Regions from separate parts of the Bacillus sp. 5RYD7K genome, predicted to be linked through region 2. Evidence: riboswitches for the same ligand, from Rfam matches in the RefSeq annotation. Region 2 holds a riboswitch; the other holds the start of a gene.
The links. Region 2 has a riboswitch for S-adenosylmethionine ahead of ACQE26_RS05180 (5-methyltetrahydropteroyltriglutamate--homocysteine S-methyltransferase). Riboswitches for the same ligand answer to the same signal wherever they lie in the genome.
Positions count from the first base shown of each region.

Region 1 (3,408 bases), 1.7 Mb from region 2:
TTCTTTTTGTTTATCCGGCGTATAAATATCTTCGATGTCCACTGCGCCGTATGTTTCTCCGCCGTAAGTCAGTTTTACGGTGTCTCCGACAGCAAGCTCAGCCGCTTTTTCTGAATCGACCGGAAGCGTAATCGGCAAAGACCAGACGGCCCCGGATGCCAGACGCATATTTTCAACGACTGACACGTAATCTTTTTCTGTGAAAAATCCTTCAATCGGGCTGTAGGCTCCGATTCCGATCAGCTCTAAATCAGCAAACGAAATCAAATCCAGCTCAATTTCTTTTTGGACGGATGTTAGATCATACTGCTCATTCACCCGATTAACTAATGTTCCTCCGTGCGGTGCTAGACTCATAGTACATTTTCCTCCCAGTTAACAGATAAATAAACTCAGATTAATAGTTAAATGCCCCCGCCTTGTTCATGGACAGAGCGTTTCTCTTTTCGGATAGCTTTCATCAGACTGGCGGCTCCGCCAGCTGCCAAAAGCACGCTGGCCATCATAAAGATGGAATAGTAATCTCCTTTTAACAGCAGAGAGACAAGCAGATACGAAATCGACAGTGACAAAAACGGCGAAACGACCCATACTTTGAGCATCGTTTTCACGACTTCTTTATGAAAAACGTTCGGCCCGTTTTTGGCCATTCCGATACCGATGATTGATGATGATGTCACCTGCGCCAAAGGAACCGGCAGACCGAACACGGAACTGATAATGACAAGCCCGGCCCCGGTTCCGGAAAGCAGTATGCCTTCGCCGGCGGAAAATCTCGTAATCTTTTTCCCGTTGGTTTCAAGCACTCTGCGTCCTAAAAGCAGAGCGCCGAGAGCGACAAAGATGCCTCCGTACAGCGTCCCTTTGGACACGCTGAGCACGCCGGCGGCAACTAAAGGGCCCACCGCATTTGCGACGTTGTTCATTCCGGCTGAAAAAGCTTCCCAAAACCCCGCAATAAGCAGGACAACCCCCAAAACCTTCTGTTTCCGGCTCGAAATGACTCGAATATTCAGAGAACTGGATACCTTCGATACGAGAAACGTGAAACAGAACGCGACAAACGGAACGAGGACCCAAAAAATCACGATGACCAAAAGATGCTGCAGAAACAATACTTTGTACGCAACGCCGACCCCGACAATCGCCCCGACGGTGACCTCGCTCGTCGACAGCGGAATGCCGAGCACATTCGCCGTGAATAACGATAACGCCGCCGCTCCGATAATAATACAGACAATGGTGAGCGTAATGGTCTGTTCGGGAATGATTCCGCCGCTGATCGTCTTAACGACTTCTCCGCCGCCGATAACCGCCCCTGACAGGACGCCGGCCGCGCAGATAATCAGCGCATACGTTTTCTTTTTAACGGCGCCGGACCCGTAAGCGACTCCCATTGAAGCCGCGGCTCCGCTGGCTCCGATATTCATGGCGAAAAACAGGCAGAATAAAATAGCGGCTAATTCCATTGTGCAGCTCCTTTATTCATGCAGTCCGCATTCTGTTTTCGCCATTCCGTTCCATCTGCCGCTCCGCAGGTCTTCTGCGGTAAACGCAGGTGAAGTGCACGGTTCACAGCCGATGCTCGGATAGCCCTGATCATGAAGAATGTTATAATCCAGCTCATGCTTGGATGTATATCTCCAGATGTCTTTCCACGTCCAGTGGATCAGCGGGCATACTTTAATGGATTGAAACTTATCGTCTTTATTCAGGAAATTCGTATTCGCCCGGCTCGGCCCTTGATCGCGTCGGAGGCCGGACAGCCATGCCGGACGCCCGGCGAGCGCTTCTCTTAACGGCAGAATTTTTCTGATGAAGCAGCACTGGTTCGGTTCTCTTTCCCACAGTTTATCTCCGTGAGCCTCGGCCTGTTCCTCAAGAGTAAGGCTGGGCTTTTTCAGGATGATGTTCAGTCCCGGGTAACGTTCTTTCACTTTTTCGATCGTTTCATATGTTTCTTTAAAGTGAAGTCCTGTATCGAGAAACACGATTTCCGCGTCTTTTTTCACTTTAGAAATTAAATCGATCAGGACGATTCCCTCAATCCCGAAGCTGCACGCGTAAACAAGCTGGTCTCCGTAGTGGCCGTATGCCCATTTTAAAACGGACAGCGCGCCTTTATAGGAATCGTCTTCCGGAAATGTAATCTCCGGTTCCTCCCATGTGTCATACGTTAGCATTTTTTCTTTCCTCCTCCCGGAGACAATCAAACAGCTGTTGTTTTCTGCCGGTTGTCTTATCCCTCAATCTTTTTTCATATAAAAAACTTTCAATCCAGCGGAATGAAAGACAGTGACCCGTTATAGCCCTTATCTTCAAAATGCTGTGCATTTTTCTGGATGCGGCACCTTGCATGTCACGCAGGTTGCCGGGCGTCATCGGTCCAGTCCCTCAGCCGCTCTTGATAAGCTTTTTAGATTTGTACTAAATTTTAGCACAATTCTAACAGAAGTCAACCCGAGTTTTTTGATAGGAATAATAAAACAGGCCCTGAGGCCTGTTTTTATTGTCATTATTTTTTAAACCAATCTTTTGACTCGGGATTCTGTTTCCATGATTTCAGTTTCTCAATGTCATCTGAATGTATCGTTCCGTTTTCAAGCGCTACTTCAATCAGCGTGTCATAATCTGTTAACGAGTAGTACGGCAGACCCGCTTTTTTAAAGGCTTCTCTTGCTTTCGGCAGTCCGTATGTAAAAATTGAAATGACGCCGAGAACTTCCGCGCCCTCTCTTTGAAGGGCCGCCGCAGCTTCAAGCACGCTGCCCCCGGTAGAAATCAAATCTTCAATCACGACTGTTTTTTGTCCTTTTTTAACGGCGCCTTCTATTTGATTTCCTTTGCCGTGCGCTTTCGGTTTGCTTCTGACGTAGCACATCGGAGCGCCTGTACGGTCTGCGAGAAGCGCAGCATGCGGAATGCCTGCCGTGGCAGTGCCCGCGATCATCTCCGCCTCGGGGAAATGCTCTTTCAGCAGTCTGCCGAGCCCGTCCGCCACATCATTTCTCACTTTTGGATACGACAATGTCAGACGGTTGTCACAATAAATCGGCGATAGAATGCCGCTCGCCCACGTAAACGGCTCATTCGGGCGTAAAAAGACAGCTTCAATGTGTAATAGATGTTTTGCGATAGCCTGTTTCATCGGCGAACGCCCTCCCATTCCAGTTTAATGGCTTCATATGCTTTAACGGGGTTTTCCGCTTTTGTAATTGAACGGCCCACGACAATGGCTGACGAACCGTTTTCTTTCGCAAATGACGGAGTCGCCGTCCGGACTTGATCATCAGCTGCGTCATTGGCCGTGCGGATGCCCGGCGTGACTGTCAGAAATGACGGCCGGACCGCTTCATAAATGGCTTTTGTTTCATGAACTGAACATACCACTCCGTCCAGCCCGCACTC
Region 1 covers NZ_CP191200.1:3,259,220-3,262,627, forward strand. The annotation lists gene sat (sulfate adenylyltransferase) at 1-357, opposite strand, end outside; gene cysP (sulfate permease) at 405-1,469, opposite strand; gene ACQE26_RS15985 (phosphoadenylyl-sulfate reductase) at 1,482-2,183, opposite strand; SAM riboswitch class I at 2,310-2,414, opposite strand; gene pyrE (orotate phosphoribosyltransferase) at 2,516-3,148, opposite strand; gene pyrF (orotidine-5'-phosphate decarboxylase) at 3,145-3,408, opposite strand, start outside.
Region 1: it holds a riboswitch for S-adenosylmethionine, as region 2 does, so the genes downstream of both, ACQE26_RS15985 (phosphoadenylyl-sulfate reductase) here and ACQE26_RS05180 (5-methyltetrahydropteroyltriglutamate--homocysteine S-methyltransferase) in region 2, are expected to answer to the same signal.

Region 2 (3,408 bases):
TCCGCTATGCCGTACGGCCATGGCGGTCTCCCAAAATCAAAGCTTGATATGCGGAAACGGGCATACATTTGATATATCAAAACAAGGATATGTGAATTTCCTCAATAAAGCGGTCAAAACACGCTATGACAGGCAGCTGTTTGAAGCGAGACGCGAGCTTTTTGACAGCCGGGAGTTTTTTGCGCCGGTTCAAAAAGAGATCGCCGGCATCATCAGCCGTACGCAATCTCCGCAAAAACAGGCGGCGGTATTGGATGCGGGATGCGGAGAGGGCTCTCATTTAGCCGCCGTATGCCGATTGCTGCAGCCCGCTTTTTCTGTGACGGGAATCGGCATTGATCTCTCGAAAGAAGGTGTGCTGCATGCGGCAAAGGGCTTCGGGGATCAAATGGTTTTTGCCGTCGCTGATGTGGCGGATGCGCCGTTTGCCGACAGCTGTTTTGATGTCGTGATGTCTGTTTTATCACCTTGGAATTACAAGGAATGCAGCAGGCTTTTACAAAAGGGTGGCACAGTCATTAAAGCGGTGCCGCGGCGTGATTATTTGAAGGAAGTAAGGGAATTCTTTTTCGGAAACAGTCCCCGGCGGAATGACACCGCTGATTCAGCGGCCTGCCGTTTCCAAGCGGGCTTTCAAACCTTTGAGCGCAAACGGCTGCGTTACACGAAGACGTTATCGCAGCCTGATCTTGAACGGCTTGTGAAAATGACGCCCCTAACATGGAAATGTACTGAAGAAAGCATTCAGCGGTTTATCGGCCGAAAAGCGGCTGATATCACGATAGATATCGAAGTTTTAATCGGGACCGATCCGCTGTAAAACGGAAAAGACACGCTATTAGCGTGTCTTTTTTTTATTTCCAGACTTCACCGGCAATATCGACGACATGGCGCAGTTTTGCCCATTGCTGTTCTTCTGTGATCAGGTTTCCTTCCTCAGTGGAAGCGAATCCGCATTGCGGGCTGAGGCAAAGCTGATCCAGGCTGACATATTGAGAAGCTTCTTCAATCCGGCGTTTAACCGCGTCCTTGTCTTCGAGATCGCCGTGTTTCGACGTAATCAAACCGAGCACAAGCTGAAGATCAGAGCGTTTGACATAACGGAGCGGTTCAAAGCCGCCGGAGCGGGAATCATCATATTCCAAGAACAATCCGTCAAGGTCAAGCCCGTCAAAAATCGTTTCCGCCGCCGCATCATATCCGCCTTCAGCCGTCCATGTGGACTGGAAGTTGCCGCGGCAGATATGCATCGTAACCTTCAAGTCGGCAGGACGATCCTTAATGGCGTCATTAATAGAAGCTGCGAACAGCCTGCGCAGCTCATCCGGCGTCGTTCCGAATGCTTCAATCTGGCGAAGCCCCGCTTCCGATAAGAAAACGGCCCATGCGGTGTCATCGAGCTGAAGATAGCGGCATCCGGCGTTATAGAAAGCTTGAATCGCTTTTTTATACGCCTTTGATACATCATGCTGAAATTGTTTGTAATTATTCTGATACGCTGCTTTTTCCAATTTTCCGCGGAAAAACAGCATATTCGGGCTTGGAATCGTCATTTTTGGAACAGCATCGCCGGCAATGCTGTGAAGAAATTTATAATCTTCGAGCATCGGATGCTGAGAAAAATCAATATCTCCCGTTACTTTAATGCCGCGCGCTTTCGTCTGTACATTGTGAAACTGAATGCCGCTATCTGGCGTAAACGCTTCGACGCCGTCTAAGTTTTCGAGAAAATCAAAATGCCACCAGGCCCGGCGGAATTCGCCGTCAGTCACGACATTGAGGCCGGTTTCTTTCTGCTTTTTCACGCTGCGGATGATTTCTTGGTTTTCGATTTCGCGCAGCTGTTCTGCCGAAATCTCACCCGCCGCTCTTTGCAGGCGGGCTTGCTTCACAGCCGCCGGCCGGAGCAGGCTTCCGACCTGATCCGCGCGAAACGGCGGGTTTTTTCTAAGAAGAGTGTGCAATGGTTGTTCTGTGTTTTGCTGTGACATGAACGATTCCTTCTTTCCTCAATGAAATATAAAAAGCTCTTCCCTTGGATAGGGAAGAGCTTGCGTCCGCAAATCTCAACCTTATCTTCAGGATTTAGCACCATTCTGCTGAACAGCGGTTGCCGGGTATCATAGGGCCAGTCCCTCCACCTCTCTTGATAAGGAAATATGCTATTTTTCAGAATAAACTGTAATACTCTTAATCTTAGTATATTATCTTATATTGTCAATATATTTCGATAAATATTTTTATTTATCACCCTCAAATAGAATCATATCTATTACGATTGCGATCGCAAGACAAAGAACAATATCCTCTTCATTTTCAATCTCCAAATGATAAGAATCGCCCCAGCTCATCCATGATTTGGTGACGGTCATCCGGTTTGATTTCCCGTCTGTCACTTGAAAATTCCGTCCCCACACATCGCCGGTAATATCCCAGCCGACTCCGGAAATTTCAAATTTCGGTTTGAAAAACGTCATTTTCTTGATGACTTGGCATACAGGCTTGCCGCCGACGGAAATTTCGTAACGGGGAACGAGCGACATCAGTTTCTGACTGACGCTGGCGAGCGTGCGGCCGTCCAAATCAGTCAGCTTCAGTTCATCACCGAAAGAAAACAGCTTTCCTTCCACATTGTAGACTTCTTTTCCGCTTTCAAGAAACACTTGAAACCGATTCTTAAACGTAAACATCCGCTCTTTGATATAAAAATGATACATAAAAAAACTCCTTTTTTATGTTGTACGTAAAAAGGAGACGGATGGTTTCATATTGGAGGGGTGCACAAAAAAAGGCTGCCGATTTTGCGGCAGCTGTCGTTTTTATGATAGCGGCATCCGGCGTTTCTGACGGATCGCATTTAAATCAATGATGTTATTCGTGTCGGCAGCTGTCACCAGCGGGCTTGTCTTTGGCGTTTTCCGGCGGTTGTCCTTACTGAAAGAGAAAACCAGGTATCCTGTCAAAGCAGCAAAAATAAGTAGCATCATTTTACATACCTCCCAAAAAAAGTTTTGGTATTATTATTGTACGAAAAAACAAACGAAAAGTATTCAAACAATTGTCACTTTTTTAAAAAATAAAGACATTTTCCGTAAAAATGACTATGATCTGCAGTGGATTTTGCTCTTATTGTGGTTCTATAGATTGTATCGGCTGCTGAGTGATGATCGTTTATATAACTTTTCGACTATTTTTTGGCAGTGCCGAATTAACTAATACAGTGTTTTCGTTTGCCTTGTGTTATTCAGTACCCTAAAAAATCCTGGGATATGCAAAATAACTGCTTCTAACGGAAGATTATGATTTGATAACGCTTTCCTTATTTTTTGTAAGAAAACGAGATGTTATCTTACAAAAAATCGTCTGAACATTTTCCGCAGCTTTTTAAAAGGGTTCGATTTCGTCTCC
Region 2 covers NZ_CP191200.1:1,026,133-1,029,540, forward strand. The annotation lists gene ACQE26_RS05175 (putative RNA methyltransferase) at 1-820, shown strand, start outside; gene ACQE26_RS05180 (5-methyltetrahydropteroyltriglutamate--homocysteine S-methyltransferase) at 855-1,991, opposite strand; SAM riboswitch class I at 2,070-2,156, opposite strand; gene ACQE26_RS05185 (LURP-one-related/scramblase family protein) at 2,241-2,717, opposite strand; gene ACQE26_RS05190 (hypothetical protein) at 2,820-2,987, opposite strand.